Regions from separate parts of the Staphylococcus haemolyticus genome, predicted to be linked through region 1. Evidence: riboswitches for the same ligand, from Rfam matches in the RefSeq annotation. Region 1 holds a riboswitch; the other holds the start of a gene.

Region 1 (8,568 bases):
AAGTTTTAAACCTGTTCAATTTTTTAGTTATTCTATTTTACAATTTGTAATAGGGTTTATCTCTTGCTTTATTGGTTATTCGATATAAATAAATACACTTCATAGTTTTAAGATTAAATCTTGCAACTATGAAGTGTATTTTTATATTTTTATTAATGTCCCTCAAATGTTGCTGGATCAGGACCAATGCGTTGATCTTTGTTTAGAGAATCAATTTGTTCCATTTGTTCATCTGTTAGTTCGAAATCAAAAACATTAATATTTTCCTCTATTCTTTGAGGTGTAACTGATTTAGGAATAACGATGACACCATGTTGCATGTTCCAACGAATGACGACTTGTGCTGCCGATTTATTAACTTCTTTGCCAATTTGATTAAGTGTTTCATCACCTAAGATTTGGGCATTCATAAATGGTGACCATGACTCCATATGGATATTTTGTACTTCTAAATATTTACGTAGTTTATTTTGAGTAAAATATGGGTGAAATTCTACTTGGTTGATGACTGGCTTAATAGAAACTTGAGCTAATAATGCTTCAAAGTGTTCTGCATTGAAGTTACTTACACCAATATTTTTAACCTTATCATCTTTATATAAATCTTCCATACCTTTCCATGTATCAATCATTATTGCTTCATTAGTACCAGGCCAATGAACAAGATATAAATCTAAATAATCTAGTCCTAATTTATTGATACTTGTTTCATAAGCATTTGCAACATTTTCGCGCCCAAAATCTTCAAAATATAGTTTTGATGTAATGAATAAATCTTTACGTTCTAACCCAGTAGCTTCTAGACCTTCTTTAATTCCTAAACCAACTTGTTCTTCATTACCATATACTTTAGCTGTATCAATACTACGATAACCTGAGACAATTGCATGCTTAACTGCCTCCTTACATTCATCGTTATTTTCTACTCTAAAAGTACCAATTCCAACTTTAGGCATTGTGTGACCATTATAAAATTCAATTGTTTCCATAAAAGAAACCTCTTTTCTTTATATTTTAATAATTACTACTCTATTCCCATAATTGTCATTATTGAAAACTTTAATATTAGTTTAGTTTATTATTTTAATAAGCTTCTCCTCAAAATTAAAAAGGGAGTGGGACAGAATTCTTTTTAAATTCGTCGTCCCACCCCCGCAAGGATGACTAGAACTGAAAAAAGCTTGAGTTAAGCGCATTTTCAGTTCAGTCAGCTACTGCGAATTTGCAAAATAGCATCATCATATTATTTATGTCCCAGGCTCTAATACTAATTAAATGATTCAATTTTATCCATAACATTTTGTAATTCATCTACGTTATATTGAATACGTCCATGGAATACAAATTTATTAAAGAACTCATCTAATTGATCAGGTCCAACTAGAACTTTAACACTTGAACTTTGTGCATAATTTGAAATCGTTACGTCTCCATCGTGTTTAGGATTAAAGTATAAAATCGCAGTTGGCGTATATTTAGCCCCTAATTGTGTTTGCAAGTCTGACGCTAGCTTTTCAATTGAAGTAAGTTGTTCTGAGTAATTAACGAATGACAATGAAGATTTATCTTCATTTTGATCGAGTACTAGTGTTTGAGGTGACTTAACATCTAAATCCAAAGTACTAAATACTTGTTCCATCATAGGCAATTCGTTAAATTGCTTACCACTTATACCTTGATAAACATGCCCTTTTAATAGTTGAGAATCTATAATATATAGGCCTGTACGCGTAAGTACAAGGTGACTAATGCGTTCAATATCATTGAATTCATTACTTGGTAAAAAGATGTTTGCCATAATATGCATATCTTCAGGTCTAATACGTTTTTCTTTCACTAAACGATCTCTAATTCCAATTAAGCGCATATCCGTAACATATTCACTTTTGTTTTTTGAGAATAGTTTCAATGCATCAATTTCACGATCTTTACCGCTTACAGTTGCATCAAAATCTTCTTTTTGTTTAGTAACTTGCTTTTTATTTTGTATGCGTTCTTTCTCTAGGGCTTCGTCATGTGACGCTTTCATTTGCTTTTCTTTTAAGTCGTATTCTTCTTTTGTTTTCTGTTTAATATTGTTTTTACTTTTAAGTGTAACTAAGAATAATATTAAACAGATAATTGCAACTACAATTGCTACGATTAAACCAATTTCGATTGGTCCAAATGAATTCATTAAATCAACGCTCCTTTAATCTATCAGTAAATCTAATTATAATGGAAACTATCTATAATTTCGACAATTTCTTTATATTATTTAAAGCGTTTATTAAGCTTGAACAGCATCTTTTAATACATTGACTTTATCTAATTTCTCCCATGGTAACAATACATCTGTTCTACCAAAGTGACCATAAGCAGCAGTTTGTTTGTATATAGGATGCTTTAAATCTAACATTTTAATGATACCTGCTGGACGTAAATCAAAGTTAGCTCTAACAGCTTCAACAAGTTGAGCTTCAGAAACTTTGCCCGTTTTAAATGTATCAATTGAAATTGAAACTGGTTCAGCCACGCCAATAGCATAAGCAAGTTGTACTTCACATTGGTCTGCTAGTCCTGCAGCAACAATATTTTTAGCTACATATCTTGCCGCATAAGCTGCTGATCGGTCTACTTTAGTTGGGTCTTTACCACTAAAGCAACCTCCTCCATGACGTGCATAACCACCATAAGTATCAACAATGATTTTACGTCCTGTTAATCCAGCATCACCTTGAGGTCCACCGATAACAAATCTTCCAGTAGGATTGATAAAGAATTTCGTTTCATTATCAATTAATCCTTCAGGAACTGTTGGGTATATGACATGTTCTTTAATGTCACTTTGAATTTGTTCTAATTCAATATCATCCGCATGTTGAGATGATACTACAATCGTGTCAATACGCTTAGGTTTATCTGATTCGTCGTATTCAACTGTTACTTGAACTTTACCATCCGGTCTTAAATAGTTTAAAATTCCATCTTTACGTACATCAGATAAACGTTTAGCTAATTGATGAGATAAAAAGATAGGTAAAGGCATATATGTTTCTGTTTCATTTGTAGCATATCCGAACATTAAACCTTGGTCACCGGCACCAGTAGCTTCAATCTCTTCTTCTGAAATATCATTTCTGTATTCAAGTGCTTTGTCAACACCTTGTGCAATATCAGGTGACTGCTCATCGATTGCAGTTAAAACTGCCATAGTTTGGTAATCATAGCCATATTTAGCACGAGTATAGCCAATACCTTTAATTGTTTCTCTTACAACTTTAGGGATATCTACATAGGTTGATGTAGATATTTCACCTGAAATTAGAGCCATTCCAGTTGTTACAGTAGTTTCACAAGCAACACGTGCATTGGGGTCATCTTTTAAGATTTCATCTAAAATGGCATCAGATACTTGGTCAGCAATCTTATCTGGATGTCCTTCTGTCACTGATTCTGAAGTAAATAAACGTTTATTGTAAGTCATGATTTGCTCCTTTTATAACTATATTTACGAAAATTCTCTTTTAAATGTGAGCTCAAAAATAAAAGAGCCTTCTTCACTATTCAAGACAGAGAGAAGGCTCTTAAACGTCCATTCGCTCTTATCGTTCAGACGAATATATGTCTGCAAACGGTTTGGCACCTTTCTTTTAAAAAAGAGGTTGCTGGGTTTCATTGGGTCCATGTCCCTCCACCACTCAGGATAAGAGAATCCGTTAAGAACTATACTACCTAATTCATTTATTAATGTCAATTTTGTTTTTAAATGGTTTTTGTTTTTTCCAGGTGGAATAATTACGGCATTATGTTATACTATTTTCATGTAAAGGCTTACAATATTGAATTTCTATAACACACGCTGGAGGGATTGGGTATGTCAGTAGATACATACGGCGAAACACCTAAAATTAAAAAATTATTGGAAAAAGAAAGCTCTCTTTTTCAGCTTTCAACAACTCAACTTTATTACAAAATTATGGATAATAATGAAGGAGAATTAACTGAACTTGGTGCTATCAATGCGAGCACAGGTAAATACACTGGACGTTCACCTAAAGATAAATTCATTGTTACAGAACCTTCTTATAAAGATAATATTCATTGGGGAGATATCAACCAACCTATCGATGAAGAAACTTTCTTAAATCTCTACTCTAAAGTTTTAGACTATCTTGATAAAAAAGACGAACTTTACGTTTTTAATGGTTATGCAGGTAGTGACAAAGACACACAATTGAAACTTACAGTTATCAATGAACTTGCATGGCACAACCTTTTTGCTCAAAACATGTTTATCCGCCCAGATTCTAAAGAAGAAGCTAGTAATATAAAACCTAACTTCACAATTGTTTCAGCACCTCACTTTAAAGCTGATCCTGAAGTTGATGGAACTAAATCTGAAACTTTTGTTATCATTTCATTCAAACATAAAACCATTTTAATTGGTGGTACAGAGTATGCTGGTGAGATGAAAAAAGGTATCTTCTCAGTAATGAACTATTTGCTTCCAATGCAAGATATTATGAGTATGCATTGTTCTGCGAATGTTGGAGATAAAGGAGACGTAGCCTTATTCTTCGGATTATCAGGTACAGGTAAAACAACTTTATCAGCAGCACCTGATAGAAAATTGATTGGTGATGATGAACACGGTTGGAATAAAAACGGTATTTTCAATATTGAAGGTGGTTGTTACGCAAAAGCAATCAACCTTTCTAAAGAAAAAGAACCTCAAATTTATAACGCGATTCAATACGGTACTATATTAGAGAATACTGTGGTTAACGAGCGTGGTGTTGTTGATTTCGATGATAATTCATATACTGAAAATACACGTGCTGCTTATCCAATTCATCACATTGATAATATTGTATTACCATCTAAAGCAGCACATCCTAATACAATAATTTTCTTAACTGCTGACGCATTTGGTGTACTTCCACCTATTGCTAAATTAACTAAATCTCAAGCGATGTACCATTTCTTAAGTGGTTTCACTTCTAAATTAGCTGGAACTGAGCGTGGCGTTACTGAACCAGAACCATCATTCTCAACTTGTTTTGGTGCACCTTTCTTACCACTTAATCCTATTAAATATGCAGATTTATTAGGTGAGCTAATAGATAAACATGAGGTTGATGTATATTTAGTTAACACTGGCTGGACTGGTGGTAAATACGGCGTAGGTAGACGTATTAGTCTACATTACACTCGTTATATGGTAGATCAAGCAATTAAAGGTAAATTGAAAAATGCAGAGTTCACAAAAGATGAGAAATTTGGTTTAAGTATTCCTACTGAAATGGAAGATGTTCCAAAAACAATACTGAATCCAATTAATGCTTGGAGTGATTCTGATAAATATCGCGCTCAAGCGGATGACTTAATTAAACGTTTTGAAGAAAACTTCAAGAAATTCGGTCCAGAAGTTGAAGAAATTGCTAACACTGGTGGCTTTAACAAATAATTAATATTTATTAAAAAGACAATGTATAAGGCATACTATACTGAAACCTTATACGTTGTCTTATTATATTTCTTCACATTTCGTCATCCATTGATGCACATAATCGAGCGCTAATTTCATTGCTTGTGGTCTAGGTACATGCCCTTCATCAAGTTGATAAAATGTATCATGAACAACACCTTTTAATTTCAATTGTTCTTCCAAGTAATTGGCATGATGAATACCTACTTGTTTATCCTTGCCACCATGAACGATTAAAATTGGTGGACTATTAGAATCAATAAGTTTTATCGCATCTCTTTGGTCATAAGATTCTTTATTTTTGGAAGGATGTCCTACCATTCGACGCAACATCCCTCTTAAATCAGTACGTTCTTCATACATCAAGTGCATACTTGATACACCACCCCAGATGATGTAACTATCGACTGGGTAATCTTGATATGTAAGTAGTCCTTGTATTCCACCTCTTGAAAAACCAATCATGTGTATATATGCATTAGGAAATCGTTGTTTAAGTATCTTTATGAGATAGGTAACATCTTTTAAATCAGCGTTAGCAAACTCATCTCTACCTTCACTTCCATTACTTCCTCTATAATAAGGACCTACAACTAAGGTATTATCATTTGCAAACTGCATTAGTCTTGCTGCACGTACACGTCCGACTTGTCCCTTACCTCCTCGCAAATATACTACGATTCTTTTTACTGTCTTCGTTAAAGGACACATCTGTAATGCTTTTACTTTTAAGCCATCAACTTTATAAGTAATTTCATCGAATTGGTGTGTTCTTGATGCTATAGGCATTTTCTTAGTCACGATAATATCCAAGTTCTATCATCCTCTCAACACATTTAAGAATTGCATTATCTTGTATTAAATAACTTTGTTTATCTAATGGAATAGAATTAATATTATCAAATAATAATGGCCCTCTCGTTTCTAAATAATCACTTTTCTCTTTAAATGATTTAACCTTCACGATATATACATCTTTTTTGAAAATTGAGTTATCGAATGTATGAACCTGATATTGAGCAATATAATCTATCGTTTCAGGTATGCCTCCTGTTTCTTCAAAAAGCTCTCTCTTGATAGCTTGTATGCTTTCTTCTCCTTTTTCAACCTTACCACCCGGGAACTCGATGCCACGTAATTTATGATGGGTAAATAGTAACTGACTCTGATATAACGGAATAGCTAAAACATGATTACCATCTGGATGGTCGTTGTTCGTTTTGTAACACATTGTGACACGTCTATTATCTTTATCTAGAAACTCCATGTTCCATACTACTCCCTTCAATATGTTAAACTTATTTATAATCGTATTACTTGTTGGAGGCCTATAATGTTAAAAAAATTATTTCTTGGAATAATCCATATATATCAACGCTATATTTCACCTATGACACCACCCACATGCCGATTTTATCCTACGTGTTCAGAATATACACGAGAAGCGATTGAAGTTTACGGCCCACTCAAAGGCGGCTACATGGGAATACGTCGCATTCTTAAATGTCATCCACTACATAAAGGTGGATTTGATCCAGTTCCTTTAAAAAAGGATAAACATAGACACTAATTTAATTTAAGTAATTTTGATTTATCGATTTGAGGGGGGGAAAATGAAATCATCCCCTCTTTTAATTTACCGACACCTTGCGTGAAATCGTCAGTAAAATAATAACCATCTGGAGTTACATCCCCAGGATAATCACCTTCTCGAGCTAATAATGCAGTAAAGTAACGACTTAGTCCATATTCGTACATTCCACCTATAACCACTTTAATATCAATTGATTTCAATTCACGAATCAATGATTGTACTCTATCAAGACCACCAACTCTAAATGGTTTAACAATCACTACTTTAACCGGGAATTGGTTAACAATTGAAATAATACTATTGATATCAGTAGCTTTTTCATCGAGTGCAATTGCAGGGTATTGTGTATGATCAATGTGTAAAGTTGAAGAAAGCGATTTAAATGGTTCTTCTATATAAAGTATATTTTGGTCATTTATAGATTCTAATTTTTGAAAATCAGAAACATCTAGTGACTCATTAGCATCTAATGCTAATTCAAAATCATAAGGCAATATGTCATCTAAAAGTGAGATGTCATCATTCAGTTGACCTGTCCATTTTAACTTTATACGTTTGGGTTGAGTTTGTTTTAAATAATCAAGTTGTTGTGCACTTATGCCACTTATCGTTGCACCATACGCTACTTTAAACTTCGGTAAATCATGATACATCTGATAAATCGCCATAACTACAGTACTTCTCGCTGTGGGATAATTGTCAAGTATATCTAAATATGGTTTCCAATCTTCATATTTATGAACAGACTTTTTAACAATACTTTCTGACCATTGTGAAAGTATTTCTTGTACAGTTTCAATCGTTTCTTCGTTGTACCAATTTGTTTCAAATGCATTGCACTCTCCAAAAAAAGATTGATCCTCTTCACTTAAAATTTCAACAATAAGTGCTTTTCGGTATGTCAATTTAACTTTGGGAGTTACAATTGGATCTCTAAATTCATGATTGTAAAGATAAAAATTTACTGCTTTAATCCTCATATTATTGTCCTTTATTAATCATTTTGTTGCGTTGTAATTTACCTGTAGAAGTGTACGGTAAACTTTCAACCTGATGAAAGGCTTTGGGTACTTTATATTTTGCCAAATACGTTTTCAAATATTTAGTTAATTCTATTTCTGGAATTGTATCATCCGAAACATAATATAGTACTGGTATTTGACCCCATGTCTCATCCTCTTGCGCTACACATACAGCGTCATTAATATCTGAATGTGTTTTAGCAATTGATTCAATCTCATATGGATAAATATTTTCCCCACCACTTATGATCAAATCTTTGCGACGATCATAAACCATCACAAATCCTTCCTCATCAATTTCTGCTATATCACCAGTCTTAAAGTATCCATCCTCAAAAGTATCGCTCAACCCTGCTGGATATAAATAACCGTTCATTACATTATTCCCTTTTATGAGAAGTTCGCCATGACCTTCACTATTTGGATGTTTAATACGTACATTAACGTTTTCACTTGGTTTGCCGACAGTATCATACCGTTGT
Region 2 (8,568 bases), 1.1 Mb from region 1:
GAAGCAATTCTTGAAGAATTAGGTTTACCATATCGTCGTGTTATCTTATGTACTGGCGACATCGGTTTCAGTGCTAGTAAAACATACGACTTAGAGGTATGGTTACCAAGTTATGACAACTATAAAGAAATTAGTTCTTGCTCAAACTGTACTGATTTCCAAGCGCGTCGTGCTAACATCCGCTTCAAACGTGATGCCGCTTCTAAACCAGAATTAGCACATACTTTAAATGGTAGTGGACTTGCTGTAGGTCGTACATTTGCAGCTATCGTTGAAAACTATCAAAATGCAGATGGTTCAATCACAATTCCAGAAGCATTAGTACCATTTATGGGTGGTAAAACTGAAATCCGTCCTGTTAATGGCTAATTCATGAATAAGTCATAAATCTAGGACAAAATGAATATGTTAGGGCTACATCGAAATTCGCAGTAGCCGACTAAACTGAGAAAATGCTCTTACCGAGCTTTTCTCAGTTTTTTTTTATCCTTACATATGAAATTCTAATATATTAAATTTAGTCCATATCCTCTTAGTATATTTCTAATAATTAATTGCATAAAATTCCACTTTTTCTTAATAAAGGGATGAAGTTAAAAGGGGTATTTTAGACTGCTTTCCAAGAGGTAAATCAACCGTTATAGTCAAAAAATAGACACATTTAAAATCCTTTCAAATCAATACTTCTAAGTAGTCTTTCAGTCTAACATCACACAACCCTGCGTCTAATGTTGTTGCTACTCTAGCATCCGTATATTAGACTAAAATTATTAGTATATTACTTTATAAAATTAAACAGAATAAAGGAGGTTACAAAGATGACATCACATGTGACATTTAAACAGGGCGTTAAAGAATGTATACCTACTTTATTAGGCTACGTTGGAATTGGACTATCATTTGGAATAGTGGCGGCTTCACAACACTTTAGTATTATCGAAATACTATTATTATGTTTGCTTGTGTATGCTGGTGCAGCACAATTTATTATATGTGCGCTTGTGGCTACTGGAACACCGATTTCTGCCATTGTTCTTACAACATTGATTGTCAATTCACGTTTCTTCCTACTTTCAATGACGTTGGCACCTAATTATAAAGATTATGGTATTTGGAATCGACTAGGCTTATCTTCAATTTTGACAGATGAAACCTTTGGCGTTGCAATCACACCTCATTTAAAAGGGGAGAAGATAAACGATCGTTGGTTACATGGATTGAATCTAACTGCATATTCATTTTGGGCACTAGCAAGTATTGTTGGTGCGTTACTTGGTAAATACATATCTAATCCAGATATGTTAGGTCTCGATTTTGCGATTACCGCGATGTTTATCTTTTTAACAATGGCACAATTTGAATCAATCACTTCATCTAAACTTAGAATTTACATAGTACTTATCGTATTTGTCATCGTGATGATGCTCAGTTTAAGCTGGTTTATGCCGTCATACGTAGCAATTTTAATTGCATCTATGTTAGCAGCAACATTAGGGGTGGTGATGGATAAATGACGACATCTTGGCACATGTTTATATTAATCGTGTTATGTGGAATTGTAACTTTAATTATTCGAGTAGTTCCATTCTTAATGATTTCACGTATTCAACTTTCAGAAACGGTAATCAAATGGTTATCGTTTATACCAATTACATTATTTACAGCACTCATCTTAGATGGCATTATTGAGCAACAAGAGGGCGTAGCAGGCTATACACTCAATATCCCATTTGTTTTAGTAACAATTCCAACTGTTTTTGTTGCGCTTTTTACACGAAGTCTTACGACAACCATTCTAGTGGGGATTGTTCTTATAGCAGGTTTACGTTTCTTCTTTTAGAAAAGGTAGGACCTAACAACTAACAATTGAAGTTGGTTATACAATTAGATACAATAAAAGTCTAGAACATAAATGGTACATTGATACTATTTTATAAATACGCAGTAAATGAATAGAGATAAAAAACTTATTAAGAGAAGTGGAGGGACACGGCCCTGAGAAACTTCAGCAACCGGCGATGCATACGCACGGTGCTACTACCAACGAGATACTCGAATGATAAGTAATGGAGACAAATCGCCTCATACTTTAAGAATAGAGTATAGGCGATTTTTTTATTTAAAAGGAGGTAATCGCATGACCAATTACACAGTAGAAACATTAAATCTAGGACCCTTTACAACTGAATCAGGTGAAATGATTGATAATTTACAATTGCGTTATGAACATGTAGGCTATGCTGGTCAACCGCTTGTTGTAGTGTGTCACGCACTTACTGGTAATCATCTAACATATGGCACAGATGACGAGCCTGGTTGGTGGCGTGAAATTATAGACGGTGGTTATATGCCGATTTATGATTATCAATTTCTAACGTTTAATGTTATTGGTAGTCCCTTTGGTTCAAGTTCTCCTTTAACTAATCCAAATTTTCCAAAGCATTTAACTTTGAGAGATATTGTAAAAGCTATTGAACTGGGCATACACGCACTTGGTTTCAACAAGATTAATATTTTAATTGGTGGTAGCCTAGGTGGCATGCAAGTCATGGAGCTTCTATATAATCACCAATTCGAAGTGGATAAGGCGGTTATTCTAGCAGCAACTGATAAGACGTCATCATATAGTCGTGCTTTCAATGAAATTGCACGAGAAGCGATTCATATTGGTGGCAAAGAAGGTCTTAGTATTGCGCGACAATTAGGCTTTCTAACGTATCGTTCATCTAAAAGTTATGACCAACGCTTTTCACCAGATGAAGTGGTGAGTTATCAACGACATCAAGGTAATAAATTTAAAGAAACGTATGATTTGTCATGTTATTTAACAATGCTAAATGTATTAGATAGCCATAATGTTGATCGCGGACGTACTAATGTAGATGATGTTTATCAATCTCTGGATACTAAGGTCTTAACAATGGGCTTTACAGATGATTTATTATATCCAGATGATCAAGTGAGGGCAGTAGGGGAGCGATTTAAATATCATCGTCATTTCTTTGTTCCAGATAATGTAGGTCATGATGGCTTTTTATTAAATTTTAATGATTGGGCACCTAACTTGTATCATTTTCTTAAAGTAACGAAATTTAAGCGGAAATAGACGAAACGGGTAGGTCGCTATGGAAGTAAAAACACATTGTTATAGTCTTATGCTATACCTCAATCTTCACAATTTGTTTTAATTTTGCTTAGAGGTTAAAATAGAAGTTATAGTCAAAATAGTATAGGAGTGGCGAATTTGTTTTCAAAAGTACATCCTAAAGCAACAATTATAGGAACAATTGCACTTGTTATGGTTGCTTTAGTTACGTATGTATTACCAGTACTTGGATTAATTCTATGTTTATTCGCTACAATTCCAGGTATTATTTTATGGAATAAGTCTATTCCATCATTTGGAATTGGAGCTTTGATCACAGTAATTCTTACCACATTGTTGGGTAATACATTTGTATTAAGTGCCATGATTTTAGTTTTAATACTTAGCTTTATTATTGGCCAATTATTGAAAGAACGTGCCTCTAAAGAACGCATCTTATTTATAGCTACAACATATTTAAGTATATTTACTTTAGTCGCATTTATGTTATTACAAACGTTTAAAAAGATACCTAGCGCTACGACATTAATTAAGCCTTTTAAAGATACAATGCATAATGCTGTTGTAACATCAGGTGTTGAAGCAGATTATAAAACAATCTTAGAAGAAGGCTTCCGTCAAATGGCAGTTCAACTTCCAAGTTTTATTATCATTACGGTCTTTATTTTAGTCTTAATTAACTTAATTATTACATTTCCAATTCTTCGTAAATTTAAAGTAGCTACACCAATTTTTAAACCTTTATTTGCTTGGCAGCTTAACCGTTCATTACTGTGGGTATATATGGTTGTTTTACTTTGTGTAATGTTCGCTACTGAACCAAGTACTTTCCAAAGTATCGTGTTAAATTTCGAAGTTGTGTTATCATTACTGATGTATATCCAAGGATTAAGTGTAATTCATTTCTTTGGTAAAGCAAAACGTATACCAAACGCTGTAACGATATTGCTGATGGTTGTGGGGACAATTATTACACCAGCAACACATATCATTGCATTACTTGGCGTACTTGATTTAGGAATTAATTTAAAACGAATGATTAAAAAATGACTTTAAAAAGTGAATAGAGGTGGAATAATGAACCGTCAATCCACTAAGAAGGCTCTACTGATACCATTTATTTTAATGGTACTTACTTCGATTGCACTTGTAGTTGTATGGTTTATCTTTAAACCATTAGTCGCTACAATTGCAGCAGCTATTTTAGTCGTGATGATTATTATTAGCATCGTGTTAGTCAGACAAGCCTTATTGAAAATGGATAATTATGTGGATAACTTAAGTGGTCACATCTCGGCTGGAAGCAACAGAGCAATTAAACGATTACCTATTGGTATGGTCGTGCTTGATGCTGATGACCATATTGAATGGATTAACCAGTACATGTCTGAACACTTAGAAACGAATGTCATCTCAGAACCAGTCAATGAAGTTTTTCCGAATATTTTAAAGCAGCTTGAAAAGGTACAAGAAGTTGAAATCGAACATGGTCAATATCATTACCACGTTCGTCATTCAGAAGAAGAAAGTTGTTTATATTTCTTCGATATTACAGATGAAGTGCAAACTAATGAGCTATATGAAGAATCAAAGCCAATCATCGCAACGTTATTCTTAGATAACTACGATGAAATTACGCAAAATATGAACGACACGCAACGTTCTGAAATCAACTCAATGGTAACGCGAGTGATTAGTCGTTGGGCATCAGAATACAATATTTACTTTAAACGATATAATTCTGACCAGTTCGTAGCGTATTTAAATCAAAAAATATTAGCTGAAATCGAAGAATCTAACTTTGAAATCCTTAGCCAATTACGTGAAAAGAGTGTCGGTTACCGTGCTCAATTAACATTAAGTATCGGTGTCGGAGAAGGTACTGAGAACTTAATCGATCTTGGCGAATTATCACAATCTGGTCTAGATTTAGCATTAGGTCGTGGTGGTGACCAAGTAGCTATTAAGAATATGAACGGAAACGTGCGATTCTATGGCGGTAAGACTGACCCGATGGAAAAACGTACACGTGTAAGAGCGCGTGTTATTTCTCACGCATTAAAGGATATCTTAACTGAAGGCGATAAAGTTATCATTATGGGACATAAACGTCCTGACTTAGATGCTATAGGTGCGGCAATTGGGGTTTCAAGATTCGCATTAATGAATAATTTAGAAGCTTATGTTGTCTTAAACGAGGAAGATATTGATCCAACGTTACGCCGAGTGATGGATGAAATCGATAAGAAACCTGAGTTGAAGGAAAGATTTGTAACATCAGATGAAGCTTGGGATATGATGACATCCAAATCTACGATTGTCGTTGTGGATACGCATAAACCAGAAATGGTATTAGATGAGAACATTCTAAATAAAGCTAATCGTAAAGTCGTGATTGACCATCATAGACGAGGAGAAAGCTTTATTTCTAATCCATTATTAGTATATATGGAACCTTATGCAAGTTCGACTGCAGAACTTGTAACAGAGTTATTAGAATATCAACCAACTGAACAACGTTTAACACGTTTAGAATCTACTGTTATGTATGCAGGTATCATTGTGGATACACGTAATTTCACATTACGTACAGGTTCTAGAACGTTTGACGCGGCAAGCTATTTACGTGCCCATGGTGCAGATACGATATTAACGCAACACTTCTTAAAAGATGACGTCGATACGTATATCAATCGTTCAGAACTTATTCGAACAGTTGAAGTTCAAGATAATGGCATTGCAATTGCACATGGTTCTAACGAAAAAATTTATCATCCTGTTACAGTTGCACAAGCTGCGGATGAGTTGTTAAGTTTAGAAGGTATAGAAGCTTCTTATGTAGTAGCTAAACGTGAAGATAACTTAATCGGTATATCAGCACGTTCATTAGGCTCTATTAATGTTCAATTAACGATGGAAGCCTTAGGTGGCGGTGGTCACTTAACTAACGCTGCAACACAATTGAAAGGATTATCAATTGAAGAAGCGATTGAACAATTACAACAAGCAATTACAGAACAAATGAGTAGGAGTGAAGACGCATGAAAGTAATTTTCACACAAGATGTTAAAGGTAAAGGTAAAAAAGGCGAAATTAAAGATGTACCAGTAGGGTATGCAAATAACTTTTTAATTAAAAATAATTATGCTGTTGAAGCAACTCCAGGTAATTTGAAACAATTGGAACAACAAAATAAACGTGCTGAAGCAGATAGACAAAAAGAAATTGATGATGCTAAAGCGTTAAAAGCTAAATTAGAAGAAATCGAAGTTGAAGTGAGTGCTAAAACTGGTGAAGGAGGCAAATTGTTCGGTTCTGTAAGTACTAAGCAAATTGCTGAAGCACTTAAAACACAACATGATATTAAAATTGATAAACGTAAAATGGATTTACCTCAAGGTATCCATGCATTAGGTTATACAAATGTACCTGTTAAATTAGATAAAGAAGTTGAAGGTACGATCCGTGTTCACACTGTAGAGAAGTAAGAAGCGGATAGGCTCTAAAGCAGTTTTTTGATTTTAATCATTAGAACTACTTACTTAAGCGTATAAACACTTAGGTTAAGTAAAAATATGTATTTGAGTGTCATTTAACCATTCTATGTGAACGAATGACAAAATAATTTTAAACTTTAAACAATGTTGCACTAGGATTTATGAAAATTAAGATGGATTTAGAGGTGTAATGATTAATGGATAATATGTATGAGCAAAAGCAAATGCCACATAATAATGAAGCTGAACAATCTGTCTTAGGTGCAATTATTTTAGATCCACAATTGATTAATTCGACTCAGGAAGTGCTCCTTCCTGAGTCCTTTTATAGAGGTGCCCACCAACACATCTTCAGAGCGATGATGAACTTAAATGAAGATGGTGATGAAATTGATGTCGTAACGTTAATGGATCAATTAACGAAAGAAGGTACATTAAGCGAGGCTGGTGGTCCTCAATATTTAGCGGAACTCTCAAATAATGTACCAACGACACGTAATATTCAGTATTATACAAATATCGTCGCAAACCATGCATTAAAACGCAGATTAATTCAAACTGCGGATAGTATTGCCAACGATGGCTATGATAATGAACTTGAATTAGATGCGATATTAAGTGATGCCGAGCGACGTATTCTTGAATTATCCTCTAATCGTCAGAGTGATGGATTTAAGGATATTAGAGATGTATTAGGACAAGTTTATGAAACAGCTGAAGAGCTCGACCAAAATAGTGGTCAAACGCCAGGCATTCCTACGGGTTATCGTGATTTAGACCAAATGACAGCTGGATTTAATAGAAATGACTTAATTATCTTGGCTGCCCGTCCTTCAGTAGGTAAGACTGCCTTCGCTCTTAACATTGCTCAAAAGGTAGCGACACATGAAGGTAATTATACTGTCGGCATTTTCTCACTTGAGATGGGGGCAGACCAATTAGCAACACGTATGATTTGTAGTTCAGGGAACGTGGATTCCAATCGACTACGTACAGGTACGATGACAGAAGAAGACTGGAATCGATTTACAATAGCAGTCGGTAAATTATCACGTACCAAGATCTTCATTGATGATACACCTGGTATTCGAATTACAGACTTACGTTCTAAATGCCGTCGTTTAAAACAAGAACATGGTTTAGACATGATTGTGATTGACTATTTACAGTTAATTCAAGGTAGTGGTTCACGTGCTTCTGATAACAGACAACAAGAAGTATCTGAAATTTCACGTACTTTAAAAGCGATTGCTCGTGAATTAGAATGTCCAGTTATTGCACTAAGTCAGTTATCTCGTGGCGTGGAACAACGTCAAGATAAACGGCCAATGATGAGTGATATTCGTGAATCAGGTTCTATCGAGCAAGATGCGGATATCGTTGCTTTCTTATATCGTGATGATTATTATAATCGTGGCGAAGGTGAAGATGACGATGACGGTGGAAATTTCGAACCACAATCGAATGATGAAAATGGTGAAATTGAAATCATTATTGCTAAACAACGTAATGGTCCGACTGGTACTGTGAAGTTACACTTCATGAAACAATACAATAAATTTACAGACATTGATTATGCACATGCAGAAATGTCATAAAAATATTTTACCGTATATTAAATGATATAAATCGTTTAATATGCGGTTTTTGTTTTGTTTTGGTGATGGATTTCTAGCGTAAGTATGTGTAATGATTTTTAAATAAAAGAACTCAAATAGCTTTATTATCAATGATTTAACAGTTTTATTGAGTAAATTTACTTTTGAGTGTGGAAGTCATATGCACTAAAATTAATGTTCGATTTTTATTTGCATTATGGGGTTCGTATTGATAGAATACTTAATGGTTAATTGAGAAAACTTTGGAGGTGCTCACATGTCATCAATCGTAGTTGTTGGGACACAATGGGGAGACGAAGGTAAAGGTAAAATTACAGATTTCTTAGCGGAACAAGCAGATGTTATT

The links. Region 1 has a riboswitch for S-adenosylmethionine ahead of metK (methionine adenosyltransferase). Riboswitches for the same ligand answer to the same signal wherever they lie in the genome.
Positions count from the first base shown of each region.
Region 2: linked by a shared signal. The riboswitch ahead of metX (homoserine O-acetyltransferase MetX) and the one ahead of metK (methionine adenosyltransferase) in region 1 are both predicted to bind S-adenosylmethionine.

Region 1 covers NZ_CP035291.1:1,066,723-1,075,290, reverse strand. The annotation lists gene EQ029_RS05290 (fluoride efflux transporter FluC) at 1-88, shown strand, start outside; gene EQ029_RS05285 (aldo/keto reductase) at 153-989, opposite strand; gene EQ029_RS05280 (hypothetical protein) at 1,268-2,176, opposite strand; gene metK (methionine adenosyltransferase) at 2,270-3,466, opposite strand; SAM riboswitch class I at 3,582-3,692, opposite strand; gene pckA (phosphoenolpyruvate carboxykinase (ATP)) at 3,857-5,449, shown strand; gene EQ029_RS05265 (alpha/beta hydrolase family protein) at 5,513-6,283, opposite strand; gene ytkD (RNA deprotection pyrophosphohydrolase) at 6,264-6,737, opposite strand; gene yidD (membrane protein insertion efficiency factor YidD) at 6,804-7,040, shown strand; gene menC (o-succinylbenzoate synthase) at 7,037-8,044, opposite strand; gene menE (o-succinylbenzoate--CoA ligase) at 8,046-8,568, opposite strand, start outside.
Region 2 covers NZ_CP035291.1:11,742-20,309, forward strand. The annotation lists gene serS (serine--tRNA ligase) at 1-369, shown strand, start outside; gene EQ029_RS00045 (AzlC family ABC transporter permease) at 819-1,514, shown strand; gene EQ029_RS00050 (AzlD domain-containing protein) at 1,511-1,840, shown strand; SAM riboswitch class I at 1,965-2,066, shown strand; gene metX (homoserine O-acetyltransferase MetX) at 2,138-3,106, shown strand; gene EQ029_RS00060 (YybS family protein) at 3,230-4,156, shown strand; gene EQ029_RS00065 (DHH family phosphoesterase) at 4,184-6,151, shown strand; gene rplI (50S ribosomal protein L9) at 6,148-6,594, shown strand; gene dnaB (replicative DNA helicase) at 6,801-8,201, shown strand; gene EQ029_RS00080 (adenylosuccinate synthase) at 8,479-8,568, shown strand, end outside.